Regions from separate parts of the Vibrio sp. PNB23_22_6 genome, predicted to be linked through region 1. Evidence: predicted binding sites of a transcription regulator. Region 1 holds the regulator's gene; each other region holds the start of a gene.
The links. The regulator MetJ, encoded in region 1, represses methionine synthesis genes. The targets are predictions, from matches to a motif close to TTAGACNTNTANANGTCTAA.
Positions count from the first base shown of each region.

Region 2: metA (homoserine O-acetyltransferase MetA) is a predicted target of MetJ. The motif match lies at 3,690-3,709, and genes of this name have one in related genera.
Region 3: metH (methionine synthase) is a predicted target of MetJ. The motif match lies at 4,245-4,264, and genes of this name have one in related genera.

Region 1 is NZ_JBNFXP010000028.1:43,831-49,992, forward strand. Features, by position in the region: gene ACVA54_RS17395 (bifunctional aspartate kinase/homoserine dehydrogenase II) at 188-2,596, opposite strand; gene ACVA54_RS17400 (O-succinylhomoserine (thiol)-lyase) at 2,613-3,773, opposite strand; gene metJ (met regulon transcriptional regulator MetJ) at 4,002-4,322, shown strand; gene ACVA54_RS17410 (malic enzyme-like NAD(P)-binding protein) at 4,438-5,715, opposite strand.
Region 2 is NZ_JBNFXP010000004.1:51,534-57,695, reverse strand. Features, by position in the region: gene thpR (RNA 2',3'-cyclic phosphodiesterase) at 1-251, opposite strand, end outside; gene ACVA54_RS04750 (LpxL/LpxP family Kdo(2)-lipid IV(A) lauroyl/palmitoleoyl acyltransferase) at 366-1,313, opposite strand; gene ACVA54_RS04745 (LysE family translocator) at 1,697-2,326, shown strand; gene ACVA54_RS04740 (DMT family transporter) at 2,620-2,916, opposite strand; gene ACVA54_RS04735 (hypothetical protein) at 3,099-3,434, opposite strand; gene metA (homoserine O-acetyltransferase MetA) at 3,732-4,673, shown strand; gene pilW (type IV pilus biogenesis/stability protein PilW) at 4,823-5,545, shown strand; gene btuD (vitamin B12 ABC transporter ATP-binding protein BtuD) at 5,580-6,162, opposite strand, start outside.
Region 3 is NZ_JBNFXP010000019.1:80,649-86,810, forward strand. Features, by position in the region: gene lysC (lysine-sensitive aspartokinase 3) at 1-426, shown strand, start outside; gene metH (methionine synthase) at 516-4,196, opposite strand; gene ACVA54_RS14875 (cation:proton antiporter) at 4,389-5,675, shown strand; partial or broken rRNA gene rrf (5S ribosomal RNA) at 6,122-6,162, opposite strand, start outside.

The DNA of each region.
Region 1 (6,162 bases):
AATACGATTTAATGTCAACCTTGTGATTATGAATTTTTCTCAAGTTAACAATGAGGATAGTTCAAGTTTCTTTGCGGCAACTCCGTAACCTAACTCTGCAATTCAGTATGGCATTATCGAGACAATAAAAAACCCCGGAAGCAGTCCGAGGTTTTGTTATCGTTCGCAAAAATTGGCTTGGAATAATTTAAAACAAACCAGCTAGGCGATTAAGGTCGGATTGAATCGCGCCGGCGGTCACTTCACGTCCCGCACCAGGACCTCGAATCACTAATGGATTGTCTTTGTACCATTTGCTTTCAATCGCGAAGATGTTGTCACACGGCAGCAAGTTCGCCAGAGCATGCTCACGTGATAACGCTTCGACACCCACCGTTGCCTTGCCGTTGCGCTCTAAACGAGCGACGTAACGCAACACTTGGTCGTTTTTCTGCGCCTTGGTTAAACGCTCTTGCAGAATCTCGCTTAGGCTATCGCCTTGGTCGAAGAAAGCGTCTAGGCTCAATTCTCGCAATTCTTCTGGCACAAGGGATTCCACTTTCACACTCTCTGGTTCAATGTCCAAACCAGATTCTCGGGCTAAGATAACCAACTTACGCACCACGTCAGAACCATCGAGGTCAGAACGAGGGTCAGGCTCGGTCAAACCTTGTTGCCACGCTAAATCTACCAGCTCTACGAACGGTACTGAGCCATCAAACTGCTGGAATAACCAAGATAGTGTGCCGGAGAAAATGCCCGATAGCGCGACAATGTCATCACCGCTTTCACGTAAATCTCGAACGGTATGGTTAATTGGTAGACCTGCACCAACCGTCGCGTTGTACAACCAATGGCGGCCAATTTTAGCAAAGGCATTTTGTACTTGGTGGTAGTACTGGCTGTCAATCGAACCTGCGATCTTATTTGCGGAGATCAGGTGAATGCCTTGCTGAGCAATCTCAACATAACGTTCAGCTAACTCTTTGCTTGCCGTGACATCCAATACCACGGCTTCATCATAATGTTGAAGTTCCCCAAGTCGCGTTAGCCAACTCCCATCGTTGCAAATTCCCTCATCCTCAAAACGCTGTGCGACCACGGCCGCGTCAATGCCTTGATCATCAAACCAATACGTTTGGCTATCAACCACTGCAACCAAATCGAAGCTCATACCATGTCGCTTTTCTAGCTCTCTTTTTTGCGCTGAAAAAAGTCGTAACCAACTAGAGCCAATATTCCCCTTACCACACAGCGCAACCGCGACGCGCTTTTGGGCTTGGAATAACTGACTATGGATACCTTGCACGAGCTCTGCCACTCCTGCGCAACGTAATACCGCCACCAGGCTCAAGCCAGATTCAGTTTCAGAGATAAATTCAACTGGCGCGTGTTTTAATTGCTGATAGAAACCGAAACAGTGACTGGCATTTTTTGTCACCCCAGCGCCCACCGCAGCCAATAGGGAATAGCCTTCCTTGAGCTTGATTTCAGCTTCTACTGCTAGCTCTTGCAAGTACGTCAGTACTCCACTGGCAATTTCAGCTGTGTACGCTAAGCGCAGCGTTTGTTGATCCGATTGAGCTTCATACGCTAAAGGTTCTAGTTGAGCACGTTTTAGAGCCCGCAAAACCTCTTTCTGTGCACGTTCAAAGTCATGACCATGGAGAAAGGCTAACTGAACCAACAGCACTTCATCCAGCGATGTAATGATTTTAGCCCCTCGCCCCGAAGCCAATACACGCTCAATACGTGTCGAACCCGACTCTGGTTCATAGCTGCATTTAAGATTCAAATCCATTGCGCTCTGCGCAACAGGCTGAAGCGTTCGACTATGTAACACCGGAGCCGCCAAGCGAGCGAGTTCACTCGCTTCATCCAAGCGCAGCAAAGGGAGTAGACAAGCATCCGACACCAAACGAGGGTCTGCACTGTATACGCCTGGAACATCACTCCATATGGTCACCATACTCACTTCTGCCAGAGCGCCAATCACCGTTGCAGAGTAGTCTGAGCCATTCCGGCCAAGTAAGACCGTCTCGCCAGATTCATTTTGCGCCATAAAACCTGTAATAATGATTCGCTTGTGACTGTTCTGCGTAAGTACCGTTTTAATTGGTGGATAAGATCGTGCACAGTCTACTTCTGGTTGAGTCCCGGCATCAGCTCGTAAAAATGCTCGTGCATCCTGCGCGACTGCTGGCAAATCGTACTGTGATAACAAGGCAGCAAGTAAGCGTGAGGACCACACCTCACCATGCCCTAGCACTGCGGCTTTTTGTGCTTCCGTTAGTGGAGCCGACAACTCTGCTAATGTACTGAATTCATCTTGCAGAGAAGCAATTAATTGCACCTGCGCTTCGCCTTCCAGCAAAGCTTCCACCAACTCGGTTTGGAACTGTCGCAAACTTTGCAAGGCTTCATGAGCAATGCGGCCGTCTTTATCTAACCCTTCTAAAAAGTCAATAAGCCGATTCGTCGTTTTACCTGCCGCAGATACCACGACTAAATCATTCTCTGCCGAATACTCTTTAAGAATCCCAACCACACGTAAGTAGCACTCGGAGTTGGCTAGACTACTGCCTCCAAACTTGTGTAGCTGACGTTGTACCCTCATGACTTTCTCCCCCTAATTACTGCGCTGCTTTCGCGAAGGCTTGCTCAAGATCAGCAATCAAATCTTGTGCATCTTCAAGACCAACAGACAAGCGCAATAACTGTTGAGATACGCCCGCTTCTGCTAATGCCGTTTCCCCCATTGCACGGTGAGTCATGGAAGCTGGATGACAAATTAGACTTTCTACCCCCCCTAAAGACTCAGCTAAAGAGAACAATTCCAGCTCTTTCACAAATACTTTTAGCTGTTCAAACGAACCGGCGAATTCAAAGCTCAGCATTGAACCAAAGCCAGATTGCTGTCGCTTCGCAATATCATGACCCGGATGTTCTGGCAGGCTAGGGTGATAAATCTTCGCCACCAACGAGTGCGTTTGAAGATAGCCCAACACAGCGAGTGAACTTTCTTCATGAACTCGCATTCGGGCACCCAACGTACGAATTCCTCTTAATGTCATGTAACTATCGAATGGTGTTCCCGTCGCGCCAATGCAGTTCCCCCACCACGCCAACTCTTCAGCATGCGCTTCACTCTTAGTGATCACCACACCACCAATGACATCTGAATGCCCATTGATGTACTTTGTCGTTGAGTGAATCACAAAGTCTGCGCCCAGTTCTAAAGGCTTTTGGCACACCGGAGTCAAAAAGGTATTGTCGACCGCTACTAAAGCCCCCACTTTTTGGGCTTTTTCACATATAGCCGCGATATCCACCACGCGAACCAACGGGTTAGATGGCGTTTCTAACAAGATCAATTTGGGCTTTTGCTCAAGTGCAATATTCAGTGCCTGCTCGTCAGACTGGTCAACAAACTGAACCTTGAAATCACCTTTATTTGCACGAGTATTAAACAAACGATAGGTACCACCGTAGCAGTCATGTGGAGCAACAATGAGGTCATCAGGGCCTAAGAAAGCTGAAACCCAAAGGTTAAGTGCAGAAGTGCCACAGTTGGTTACCACCGCACCTTTACCAGATTCTAATTCATATAGAGCTTTCTCTAGTAAGCCTCGGTTCGGATTTCCTGAACGGGTATAATCGTACTGAGGAACTTCTCCAAAAGCGGGAAAGCCATAGTTAGTAGAAAGGTAGATGGGTGGAACAACAGCGTGGTACTGACTGTCTGACTCAATACCAGTGCGTACAGCAATGGTCGCAGGCTTATAGGTGCTCATGGGGGTATCCTTTCACGGCTGGTGACATCTGAGTGGGAATGCGCTATATCTAACCTATCTTATTCGATTGATTAACACTCTTCCCTGACTGTTAACCTCACTTTACTTGTCTAAAATTAGGACGTCAATACCTCCAGACGTCTATATGTCTTTGCTTATGGCGGTAAATGCAGCTAAAATCAGCACCTATATTTATTTTTCAACTTATTATATGAATGAAGGTGTGCAATGGCTGACTGGAATGGCGAATACATTAGCCCGTATGCAGAGCACGGTAAAAAAAGCGAACAAGTAAAAAAGATTACCGTATCTATCCCGCTAAAAGTTTTGAAAGTGCTGACTGATGAGCGAACTCGCCGTCAGATCAATAACTTACGCCATGCAACCAACAGTGAGCTGCTTTGTGAGGCTTTCTTACATGCTTACACAGGGCAACCACTACCAACGGATGAAGACTTACGAAAAGATCGTCCAGACGATATCCCAACGGAAGCAAAAGCGCTAATGACGGCAATGGGCATCGAATTCGAAGCATTTGACGAAGAATAATTGCTTACAAATTTGCCATCGTTCAGAAGCGGCATCGGGGCTCGTTTCAGAAACAATAAAAAAGGGACGCAATCGCATCCCTTTTTTATTCCAACGACTTTCTTCTATGAGATCGTTACTCTGCCATGTAATTTTCTGGTATTTCAATACGAGCAACACCTGAATCAACGGCAGCTTGAGCAACCGCTTTTGCTACGCGTGGCAACAAACGAGGATCCATCGGTTTAGGAATGATGTAGTCCGTACCAAATTCAAGCTTGTCCACACCTGCCGCTTTCAATACTGCTTCTGGTACTGGCTCTTTTGCTAGTTCACGAATTGCACCTACTGCCGCTAACTTCATTTCATCGTTAATCTCGCTTGCACGTACATCAAGCGCACCACGGAAGATGAATGGGAAGCACAATACGTTGTTTACTTGGTTCGGGTAGTCACTACGACCAGTACCCATGATCAAGTCATCACGCACTTCATGCGCGAGTTCCGGCTTGATCTCTGGATCCGGGTTTGAACATGCAAATACGACCGGTTTATCGCCCATTAGCTTCAGCGCTTCTGCTGGCAATAGGTTTGGACCTGACACACCCAAGAATAGATCAGCCCCTTCAATCACGTCTTCCAGCGTGCGCTTATCCGTATTGTTCGCAAATAACTGTTTGTATTCATTTAGGTCATCACGACGTGTATGAATCACCCCTTTACGATCCAACATATAGATCTTCTCACGCATTGCGCCACACTTAATCAACAGCTCCATACAGGCCACTGCCGCTGCGCCAGCACCAAGACAAACGATGGTAGATTCTTCAAGCTTCTTACCTTGTAACTCGATTGCATTCAGCATACCTGCAGCCGTAACAATCGCCGTACCATGTTGATCGTCATGGAATACCGGTACGTCACAACGCTCGATCAAGCGCTTTTCGATCTCAAAACAATCGGGGGCTTTGATGTCTTCTAAATTAATGCCACCAAAGGTATCGGCAATGTTTGCTACCGTGTCGACAAACTCATCAATAGTACGATGTTTTACTTCGATATCAATCGAATCCAACCCCGCAAAACGCTTAAACAACAGCGCTTTACCTTCCATCACAGGCTTAGAAGCCAGTGGACCAAGATTACCCAATCCTAGAATCGCCGTGCCGTTAGAGATCACCGCAACCATATTACCTTTCGCCGTATACTTGTAAACGTTATCGGCATTTTGCGCGATTTCACGCACTGGCTCAGCAACACCTGGGCTATATGCTAATGCAAGATCGTTCGCCGTTTCTGCAGGCTTGGTCAGTTCAACCGCAATCTTTCCTGGCGTTGGGTATGCGTGGTAATCCAATGCTTGTTGGCGGCGTTCTTCTTCTGGGGTCAGTTCTTGGCGAGTGTCTTCAGACATGGGTCGTTTCTCTTTTTATGGTTTTTGGGTAAGGGGGATAAATCTTAATGTATAGAAATCAATCTTCATAGGCAAGATTGCGAGCTATATCTTTAAAAAATGGGAAAATAAAAGAGATTAGACCAGACATTTGTACTTAATACCTGATTTAAAGGGTAGTAGTTGCTTCAAAAACATAAAAACGTAGAGCAAAGAGCAAATACTGGTAGCCCCAGTGGATTAAGCACTGCACTTTGGTGAGCTTATAAACCGTTCAAATACGTAATAAGGAGCGAGAAAATGAAATCGTGCGTGAGGAGATGTTATGTTTAAAAAAACAGCAGGATGGGGGTAATAATGACAATACCGCAAATAATGATTAAATAATGAGTGGAATGGTTATCATCACTAACCCAAAAACGATATAAAAAAGGGAAGCCTTAGCTTCCCTTTCGATGCGCCTTCTTC
Region 2 (6,162 bases), on a different contig from region 1:
CTGCTCTGGCGGAATGAGCCATAGTGGTCAACGACCACGTATTCACAGCGCGTGATCACTTGTTGAAGTATTCTCACGAGCTTGTTCATTTCTTCATGTGTCGCTTCACCGATAAATGCTAGGGTAATATGGAAGTTTGACGCACGCGTCTTACGACCAGATGACCGTTTCTGTGCCAGTATCTCTTGAGCCTGTCTAATCTTCGCCTTTGCTGAAGCATCGAACGTTAAAGCAAAGAACAATCTCATCATGCCTCCTGCGACTATCGCTTAACCAAGTAAGTTGAGGTTATGTTGATACCGTAACGAGTTTGGCAAATTATAGCTGATAAAAGAAAGCCCAGAGTTAAACTCTGGGCTATCGAATTACATCGCTGGTGCTAAGCAAGGCTTATACAAACACATTTCGCCTTCCGGGCGAGTTTTAAAACGGCGATGAAGCCACATGTACTGACTTGGGCTAGCTAAAATCGATTTTTCGACAATCTTGTTCACGAATACCGCCGCTTGGTCAGGATCGTTTTTCGGGAAGCCGTCAACAGGCGCACTGATCGTTAAGGTGTAATGACCATCCTCACCTCTCACCATCGTAAATGGAACAATCGCACAATCTGTCTGGTCTACCAATAAGCTGGTTCCCGTTGTCGTACATGCTTTTGATACCGCAAACAATGGTGCGAACGTTGAACGACGAACACCATAATCATGATCAGGAGCGTACCAAACACGTTGACCCGTATTCAGTGCTTCAAACATACCTTTCACGTTTTTACGGTCAATCAAAGTACGATTTGAGCGAGAACGCCCTTGGTACTGGAAATAGTCAAAGCAAGGGTTATTGTTTGGTCGGTACACGCCTGTTCCTGATTTTTTAATACCAAACGCTCTCGCGCCTAGCTCTAAGTTCATGGAATGCACAGCCAACATCAACACGCCTTTACCCTGCTTTTCAAGGGCCTCAATATGCTCCATGCCTTCGATAGTAACGTGTTTATTTATCCTTCTATCAGACCAAAACCAAGCCATTGCAGTTTCAAACAGCGCAATGCCCGAATTATCAATGTTATCTTTTAAAATCTTCTCACGTTCTTTGTCATCCATTTTTGGGAAGCACAGCTCTAAATTGCGCCTAATGGTTACTTGACGCTTTTTCATCAAACGCATGGCAATACGACCGATCCCTCGACCTAAAGCAAGTTGCGTATGAAATGGGAGAAGACTAAAAAGATACATTATTCCGATAATGGTAAGAGTTCCCCAGTAGCGTGGTGCCAACAATGCTGCTTTAAATTTGGGCGCGTTATATTTATTCATGAATAGGTCATCAGACGAGTCCGTGGTCGGACGGTAAAAATAAAATGTTTGATAAAATAAACTTTTATCATTGATTGTGCTTATAACAAAAACTAAAGCGCGCGGATTCTATGTTTGTTCGACACACGACACAATAAGAACTTACCCAAACTCCGACTGTCGTTTCCAAAATTGACATAAAAGTACAGATTTCACACAAAGTGAGTAATGACATCATGGATCAGTCCGCTAGTTAGGGAGAAGTCAGAATAAATAGAAGTGCTCTTATCAACTCAATATGGATAGCAGAATCACACGCTAAAAGTTTGTTTTTCTAGACTGCCAAGTGTACAGTTATGCCCTCTTGTTTGCTGACGCAATTCTTTTAACCAATTGGAATAAGAATGAACATCGACACCTTGTTCGCCTTTGGCGGAATTGTCTTCTTCCTCGCGGTCATTCCCGGCCCAAACGCTTTGCTCATCTTATTTACTGCACTGACACAAAGCCGCAGATTTGCCATTGCGAATATCCTAGGGATTTGGCTTGGTTTTCTTATCCATGCTTTTATTTCCGCAAAGGGCCTAAGTTTGCTTCTTTCTCAATCTGCCGTGGCATTCAATGCATTCAAATGGATAGGGGTTGCTTATTTAATCTGGCTAGGTCTCAACAATCTTAAAAGCGGGCTCAAGATGGCTGAACAAAAGCTCAAGCTTGACCGAAAAATCGAGAAACAAACACTTAAGCAAGCGTTTGTAAAAGGGTTACTCACGAATCTTCTCAATCCAAAAATCGTGCTATTTTACTTATCAATCTTTCCTCAATTCGTTCAGCCTACCCATATTCTTGAACAAAGTATGATGTTAGGTATGCTTCAAGCCTGTATTGTCGCAAGTTGGTTTTTATTTGTGATTTTTTTCGCGAGCAAAGTAAAAGCGATGCTCACGGCATCAAAAACCAGCAAATGGCTTAACTATATCAGTGGTGGTTTGTTCATCTTTTTTGGTATTGGTTTAGCCAACACTCGCTTGTAAGATTGAAACTCCACCGCTATCTAGTGCTCGGTGTAATCATGATAAGGGCAGACCTTTCCTTTCAGGAAGACCATATTCTCCCTCTGTTGCCTCGCCTTCAAACCAAGTCATTCTCACTGAGCCAAGCATCTTGAGGTTACTTGGGTATACACATTCATTGATATATTTTTCTGTATTAGCTTTGTGCAGTTTTCACCAACACTAACGTTTACATCAATAGAGAAGCATCGCCCAAACTTTCTCTTTATTTTTGTGTAAATACAGACCATTTTTGTCTATATACCTGCTGTTTATCACTGTCCTACAATGCCAGCCAAATCGAGTTTTTGCCCATAAAGGAGATAACCGACTGTCCCGACCAGAACAATTCCTACCCCAGTCCAGTTAACATACACGATCCCGACAGGCATGCTTTTCACGGTGACAGATAGTAAGAAAAATGCAATGCCATAACCAATTCGTACCAACTTACTTGGCATCATTTGAGTGAACTGTTCGGTCTTAGGAATATAAGAAGTGGCAATCACTTCACATACGATTGCAAGAGGCAAAGAAATCATAGGAGGCATGGCAACAAGCATTTTGAACATAAACAATCAACGCGCAATCAAATATATACTCGATGAAATATCGGAGTCTCTGAATAGCGCATGATAAGCAAATCCGCATGGCCGAACATAAAAAGGTGATGTAAGTCAAATTTTAGCAGGTAATAATGTTCTGCCAGCTAAGCGGCGTTCATGTTCGAACAAATACCTCAACCAACCCTGACTTATTGTTGCTGTTGCGCGATAGCAAAATAGATTTGCATGTCAATTGGCTCCGGCGTATTGAGCAGCATCTTACCTATTTCTCTCTGAAAGTGCCCATAATTACCAAGCTCTTCCGTCAATCCTAGACGCTCATAATTATCCTGACAGGTAAACATACCGTAAGCATAGTGAAATCGACAAATGTCATTGTGTTTGTCATACCCGAATTCATAAAGCGCCTGATCGATTTCTTCTGGTGTATAAGTACTTTTATCTCCAAATGAGCGCAATAAAACCGTAGGCACTTGCTGAGCAATGCTCTGAATTTTCTCTTTCTTTTTAAAAAGACCGAACATAACGTCCTCCACTGACGATATTAATACTAGCGTAGTACCGAAGAGCCTTTAATTTCTAGCTGCTGTCAGGATGATAAAATTATAGTAGTCTGTTTTCATAACGTGCACCAAATACAAATCAAACGTTGCAATATGATGTAATCAGAAACATTGGAGCCATCACACTTGATGATTTAACATGAAGCGCACACCACAGCCCCTTCGTACGCATCATAGCCATTTGCGTATCGACAATCGGCATTAATTGCGTTAACTTTAGATGTATAGACGTCTAAAGTTAAGCTTAGGGAGAAAGCCGTGCCAATTAGAATTCCAGATCAACTACCCGCTACCGATGTTTTAAGGACAGAAAACATCTTTGTGATGAGCGAGAGCCGCGCGGCAAGTCAGGAAATCCGTCCACTCCGAGTGCTTATTCTCAATTTAATGCCAAAGAAAATTGAAACAGAAACTCAGTTTCTGCGCCTGCTTTCAAACAGCCCTCTGCAAGTGAATGTTGAACTGCTGCGCATTGATAACCGCCCGAGTAAAAATACCCCAACAAAGCATTTAGACACTTTCTATCGTCAATTTGAAATGGTCAAAGACAAAAACTTCGATGGTATGATCATCACAGGAGCACCACTTGGCCTCGTTCAGTTTGAAGACGTTATCTATTGGGATCATCTCAAAACCATCATGGAATGGGCGAAAGACCATGTGACATCGACACTTTATGTCTGTTGGGCGGCGCAAGCCGGCTTAAAACTGCTTTACGATTTGCCGAAGAAAACACGCAAAGAAAAACTCTCCGGGGTATATCATCATAAAATTCACAACACTTACCACCCTGTGTTGAGAGGCTTCGACGATTCATTCTTAGCGCCCCATTCTCGCTATGCGGACTTTTCACTTGAGTTTCTCGAAACGCATACCGACCTTGATATCTTAGCGACATCCGATGTCGCAGGCGTATACTTGGCTACCACGAAAGACAAACGAAATGTGTTTGTGACTGGTCATCCAGAATACGACTCTCATACACTACACAATGAATATATTCGTGACTTAAGTGAAGGGATGGAACCTGCCATGCCCGTCAATTACTATCCTAACAATAACCCTGACAACCCGCCGTTTGCGAGTTGGCGCAGTCACGGACACTTACTGTTCTCTAACTGGTTGAACTACTGTGTTTACCAACAAACACCTTACGATCTCGACCATTTCAGCGAGTCCGCCTTTACCAAAGATGATTAGAGAAGTTATTTAGAGATTGTGAACTCAGCCGCCAGTTGGCGGCTTTTTCATACCAGTTTGCAAGCCCGATCGCATTGTCATTTATCCTGCATGGGTTTTCGTTTAGTAATCCATATCATGCAAAAAGGTTCAGGGATGGGGAATGAAAAATGAAGCTCACAAAACTTGGTACGTTATTGCTGATCAGTCAGTTAGGCGTCGTCGGCTGTGTAACAGTAAACGAGAACGGTCCAGTCGTTGAGGCCGATCCTGTCACTATGGCAGAATCCCGTATTGCCCTTGGGCTTGGTTATTTAAACAGTGGTAGCATGATCCGGGCACACGACAACTTACAGCAAGCACTGACGCACGCGCCAAACTACTACCGCGCACAACTCTCCATGGCCCATTACTATGAGGTGGTGGGCGAAGATAGCAAAGCTGAAAACATATATAAGCGTTCCCTGCGTCAACACAGCAATAACGGAAATGTTCTAAACAATTACGGGACTTTCCTGTGCAAACGAGGCGATTTCCCACAAGCAGACCAAATGTTCAATCGCGCGATCCAACAGCCCTATTACTACCTCATTCCCGCAAGTTATGAAAACGCAGGGTTCTGCGCGTTAAAATCAAATAATCCAGACAAGGCAAAATACTACTTCTCTCGTGCTATTGATCATGATCCTCATCGCCCGAAATCGATTCTACAATTAGCTAAGCTCGAGATTGATAGCGGAAACTACACCGATGCACGCCTTCGCTTAATGCGATTTAATCAAATGTATGGCGTTAAGCGACCTTCTCTTCAACTAATGGTCGAGCTTGAGCGGGAAGCTGGTAATAGAGTATTGGAGCAAAAATACCAAAAGCAATTGGATAAGTTAACCTGAGTTCAGGTTAACTCGTGAGAAACGGTCTAAAGCGTTATTCAAAGATAAGATACGGCTTGCTCTCTAACAGCACCTTTCTCACTGGCGTTTTAAACACCTCACCCAACCCCTCTTGGGTTAATACTTCATCAGCCGTACCAGATGAATAAAGGACGCCGTTACTCAACAGTAGCACTTTATCTGCATGCCTTAATGTTCGATTCAAATCGTGATTGGCAACCAAGACGGCAATGTCTTGTGCTGCCACTGCGTTTATCAGTTGATAGAGCAAACCTTCTTGCGCAATATCTAATGGCGCGGCGGGTTCATCCAAAATCAGTAGCTGAGAAAAAGGATTAATGGTTCGCCACACTTGCAAGCATACGCCTGCCAAACGCACGCGTTGCCACTCACCACCAGACAACGTTTGAATACTGCGATGAAGCTTATCTTGTAGCTGAACTAATGCCACAACCATGTTTAAGGCATCACGCACTTTGCTCTGAGTAATATTAGAATCAGCAATATTGGTGCCACTTGGTAAAGATAAGGCAAGGTATTGGAATACGTCGATATTAAACGCTGGTCTAGATTGTTGACACAAATAGCCTCGCAGGTGTGCTTGTTCTGGCAGTGGC
Region 3 (6,162 bases), on a different contig from region 1:
ACCATGGTGACACTGCGCAGCGCAAACATGTTCCACGCCTACGGCTTCTTAGCGAAGGTATTTGAGATCCTAGCGAAACACAAAATATCTGTCGATCTGATCACCACATCTGAAATCAGTGTATCACTCACCCTTGATCAAACAGACACGTCAGGCGGTGCACCTCAATTACCACAAGCGGCACGCGAGGAACTTGAAGAACTATGTAAAGTAGAAGTGGAACACGACCTATGTCTTGTCGCTCTGATTGGTAACAATATGAGTGAAAGCAAAGGCTACGCGAAGCAAGTGTTTGGCACGTTAGAAGACTTCAACCTACGTATGATCTGTTACGGAGCAAGCCCACATAACCTGTGCTTCCTTGTCCACGAGTCAGTATCACGTCAAGCGATCCAAAAACTGCATACAGAGCTGTTTGAACAGTAAGAACGCTTTAACTCAACGATAAAACTTTAATTCACCAAGAAACAACAAGAGCTACACATCGCAGCCCTTGTTGTTTCTATCTGAGTCGATTAACCGTTAATGTTAGGACCTAACCACTTTTCTGCTTCGATCCTATCCCAACCTTTTCGATCAGCGTAGCTTTGTAGCTGATCCTCTTGGATCTGAGCAATCGCAAAGTAACGAGAATCAGGGTGCGAGAAGTACCAACCCGATACGGACGCTCCTGGGTACATCGCGTAATTTGTTGTCAGTGACATACCAATGTTTTCTTCAACATTCATCAGTTCCCATAGCGGTCCTTTCTCAGTATGCTCAGGGCATGCCGGATAACCCGGAGCTGGTCGAATGCCTTGGTATTTTTCACGAATCAGTTCTTCATTCGACAGCTCTTCATCCGCAGCGTAACCCCAAATCTCTTTACGTACACGCTCATGTAGGTACTCTGCGAACGCTTCTGCAAGACGGTCCGCCACCGCTTGGATCATGATGGCATTGAAATCATCACCTTGCGCTTTGTATTCGTCAGCAAGTTCACGCTCACCAATACCGCCCGTTACTGCAAAGGCACCAATCCAATCATGCTTACCAGACTCTTTCGGTGCAATATAATCAGACAAACAATAGTTGAAGCCTTTTGGTTTCTCTGTCTGCTGACGTAAGTTATGCAGCACTTTAGCAACGTTGGTGCGTGACTCATCTGTGTAAACTTCAATATCATCGCCAACACTAGCCGCAGGAAACAGACCACACATACCTCGTGCTTTCAGTAACCCTTCACGCTCAACGCGATCAAGCAACTCATTTGCATCTTTGTACAGACGCAGTGCTTCTTCGCCCACTTCTACATGGTCAAAGATTGTTGGGAACTTGCCGACTAACGACCAAGTCATGAAGAAAGGCGTCCAGTCGATATACTTACGCAAAGTAGCGACATCAAAATCTTCAAAAATGTGGATGCCTGGTTTAATTGGTACAGGTGGTGTATACGCCTCCCAATCAATCGCAACCTTATTAGCACGTGCGGCTTCTAAGGTGACAGGCTTGGTACGAGGCTTCTTGCGGTTATGTTGGTCACGTACGCGTTCGTAGTCTTCATCCAATTTTTCAACAAAAGCCGGACGGCGTTCATCTGATAGCAGTGATGTACACACACCTACCGCACGAGAAGCGTTATTTACGTATACTACTGGGTGTTTGTAGCTCTGCTCAATCTTAACGGCAGTATGCGCTTTTGATGTGGTCGCACCACCGATCAGAAGTGGAAGTTCAAAATCTAGACGCTCCATCTCTTTTGCGACATGAACCATTTCGTCCAGAGATGGCGTGATCAAGCCAGAAAGGCCAATAATGTCGACATTCTCTTCTTTAGCCACTTTCAGGATCTTTTCACACGGTACCATTACGCCAAGATCGATGATCTCGTAGTTATTACATTGCAGCACCACGCCAACAATGTTCTTACCAATGTCATGAACATCACCTTTAACGGTCGCAAGCAGGATCTTACCGTTGGATGAACCGGCTAGTTTTTCTTTGTTAATGAAGGGCTCAAGGTGAGCAACTGCCTGTTTCATAACACGTGCCGACTTTACTACTTGGGGAAGGAACATCTTGCCTTCTCCAAATAGATCGCCAACCACGTTCATACCATCCATTAAAGGGCCTTCGATCACTTCAAGTGGTTTGGACGCATTAAGGCGAGCTTCTTCAGTATCTTCTACGATGAACTCGGTAATGCCTTTAACCAGCGCATGCTCTAAACGTTTTTCTACCGTCCAGGTACGCCATTCAAGCGCAGAGGCATCATCTTCTTTTCCGACACCTTTATCTGCATACTCAGCAGCAATATCGAGCAGTCGTTCAGTTGAATCATCACGACGGTTTAGCACCACATCCTCGACCGCTTCACGCAGTTTGTCTGGAACATTATCGTAGATTTCTAGCTGACCCGCGTTAACGATACCCATATCCATACCATTTTTAAAACAGTGGTATAGGAACACCGCGTGAATCGCTTCTCGAACGTAGTTATTACCGCGGAAGGAGAAGGAAACGTTAGACACGCCACCAGAGATCATCGCATGTGGTAAATCACGTTTAATATCTGCAACCGCTTCAATGAAGTCAACTGCGTAGTTGTTGTGCTCTTCGATACCCGTCGCAACCGCAAAAATGTTCGGGTCAAAGATAATATCTTCCGGCGGGAAGCCCACTTCATCAACCAAAATGCGATAAGCATTGGTACAGATCTCTAGCTTACGCTCACGCGTTTCTGCCTGACCAACCTCATCAAATGCCATCACGATAACCGCAGCACCATATCGACGAATCAGCTTCGCTTGCTTAACAAACATCTCTTTCCCTTCTTTCAAAGAGATGGAGTTCACGATGCCTTTGCCCTGAATACACTTCAGACCCGCTTCGATCACTTCCCATTTGGAAGAGTCGACCATAATTGGAACTTTGGAAATTTCTGGCTCAGACGCACATAGATTTAGAAAGCGAACCATACTGGCTTCTGCATCCAACATACCTTCATCCATGTTGATATCGATGATCTGAGCGCCGTTCTCAACTTGCTGGCGAGCAACTTCCAGAGCCTCATCGTAGAGCTCTTCTTTGATCAGACGTTTAAAGCGAGCAGAACCGGTAACGTTAGTACGTTCACCCACGTTGATAAACAGCGTCTCATTTTCAATCGTAAGAGGCTCAAGACCGGACAAACGACACGCAACCGTAAGCTCAGGCAAATCACGAGGTTTCACACCTTCAACTGCCATTGCCATATGGCGAATGTGCTCTGGCGTCGTACCGCAACAGCCACCAATCAGGTTCAAGAAGCCACTTTCCGCCCACTCTTTAACATGAATCGCCATATCTTCTGGCGAGAGGTCATACTCACCAAAAGCGTTTGGTAGACCAGCATTAGGGTGTGCTGAGATAAAAGATTCAGAAATGCGAGAAAGGTCCTCTACGTAAGGGCGCAATTCATCAGGGCCAAGCGCACAATTCAAGCCAAATGAAAGCGGGTTTACATGACGCAGAGAGTTATAGAACGCTTCTGTCGTTTGACCGGAAAGCGTGCGACCAGACGCATCGGTAATGGTGCCGGAGATCATGACTGGTAACTCAACACCTAGTTCTTCAAAGACACTGTCTACCGCAAAGGCACACGCTTTCGCATTGAGTGTATCAAAGATAGTTTCAATCAGAATAAGATCAGAACCACCTTTAATCAGCGCACGAGTTGATCCGGAGTAAGCTTCAACGAGTTCATCGAAAGAAACATTACGGTAGCCCGGATCGTTTACATCCGGAGAGATCGAACAAGTACGGTTTGTCGGACCAAGAACACCGGCAACATAACGGGGACGACTAGGCGTCTTTGTTGTCCATTCATCGGCGACCTCACGAGCAAGCTTAGCCGCGGCGAAGTTAATCTCCTCACTCAGGCTTTCCATCTCGTAGTCAGCCATTGCAATAGAGGTTGCATTAAAAGTATTTGTTTCGAGAATGTCAGCACCCGCTTCGAGGTATGCGCTATGAATATCCTTAATCAATTGAGGCTGAGTAAGCACTAACAAGTCGTTATTACCTTTTAGGTCACAATGCCAATCTGCAAAACGCAAACCTCGATAGTCTTGCTCTTCAAGTTTGTAACCCTGAATCATGGTACCCATACCACCATCAATCAGCAAAATACGTTGTTTCAATTGAGCTTCTATCTGCTCTCTTACATTACTTCCCACAGTACAGCCTCATTCCTTTAATTATCTTCTCATCCTATCACACAAACAAAAGGAGTCTAGACGTCTAAAAATAGAATTAGTGATTATTTAGCGTCCATTTCAAGTTACAAAGAAATCACGAAAAAATGTTTGCTATTTAGCCAACATAGGCCGAGAATTTCCATTCATAAAAAGTTACAAATAGAGGGCTCTATGTCGGTCTATCATACTTTATGTTTCCTATCTGCCGCAGCAATTCTAATTGCCTTTATAAACAGCAAGATAGGAAAAATGCAAACCACCATAGCCATTACCGCAGGCTCAATGATACTTTCGCTCTTCATTCTCATCGCGGGTCAAAATGATTGGTTTCAGCTTACAGATATCGCAACACGAACCATCACTAGCATCGACTTTGAAGATTTTCTACTTAAGGGGATCCTAGGATTTCTATTATTTGCGGGTGGCTTAGGCGTCAAACTGCCTAACCTCAAAGACCAAAAATGGGAAATTACAGTACTTGCTCTAGGCGCAACTCTCTTCTCAACTTTCTTCATCGGTTTTGTTCTCTACGGTTTCTGCCTACTGATCGGTATTCAATTCAAGCTCGTCTACTGCTTACTTTTTGGCGCGCTTATTTCTCCAACCGACCCAATTGCAGTCTTAGCGATCGTCAAAAAACTTAATGCACCGAAGCGTATTTCGACCCAAATTGAAGGTGAGTCCTTATTCAACGACGGTTTCGGTCTAGTGCTCTTCGTGACCATATTTACCATCGCATTTGGAATAGAAGCACCGAGCGTAAGCAGCGTAGCATTACTATTTGTTCAAGAAGCAATTGGGGGTATTGTTTACGGCTTAGTTCTAGGGGTAATTTTTCACTATTTAATCAGTGCAACAAACGACCACTCAATGGAATTGCTACTCACCATAGGTGTTCCGACGGCAGGCTATGCCTTAGCCGAATATCTACATGTTTCCGGTCCACTGGCTATGGTGGTTTCAGGTATCATGATCGGGAATTGGACACGCTTTATTGGCTTCTCTAAAGAGAGTGAGGATCACCTTGATCACTTCTGGGAATTGGTAGATGAATTCCTAAACGGTGTGCTATTTTTGCTCATTGGTATGTCAATGCTTCTATTTGAATTCCACAAAGAAGACTGGATCATGATGGCTGTATCAGTACCACTTGTTCTAACTGCACGTTACTTGAGCGTCGCTATTTCCTATGTCGGCTTTAAACGCTTTAGAACATATAACCCTTGGTCAGTGAAGATCTTAACTTGGGGGGGATTACGTGGTGGCCTAGCGCTTGCTATGGCTTTATCTATTCCATCGGGTATTTGGGTCATTCCAGATAAACTCATCGACGTAAAAGAAATCATCTTAGTCATGACTTACTCTGTCGTCGTTTTTTCAATCTTAATTCAAGGCTCGACAATTACACCAATGATAGAAAAAGCGAAGCAAGCCGAAAAAGCATCTCAAGAAGCGTAGATTCCGCATTCTAAATTATCAGGCAGCCAAGTGGCTGCCTTTTTTATATTGTCCAAATAGAAAAATTTTAATTGGGATAAATGAGCAGTCTGGATCAGGGAATTACACTGAAAAATCGATTAGTTGGGGATGGCTTTTGTCGTTACTCTAATTACAAAGTTAAAAGCCTTAAGTAAGAATGTTCAGACACTGATTTGAACTGTAATGAGTTTGGCTTGAGATAAACGTACCTTAAACGTCAATAAGTGTCGAAAAATAGACGTTCGTCGTGATGAAGAACAAGATTTAGCATACTGGTGAGATGCGAGAAGAGGGAATTAGAAAGACAGAATATAAGCGTGAATGAGCTTAATTTATTACTGTTCTAGAACAGAATTGAAATAATATTTATTTGCTTTAATAACGCAAAAAGCCCACTCTTTCGAGTGGGCTTTTCTAAATTAAAAGCCTGGCGATGTCCTACTCTCACATGGGGAAGCCCCACACT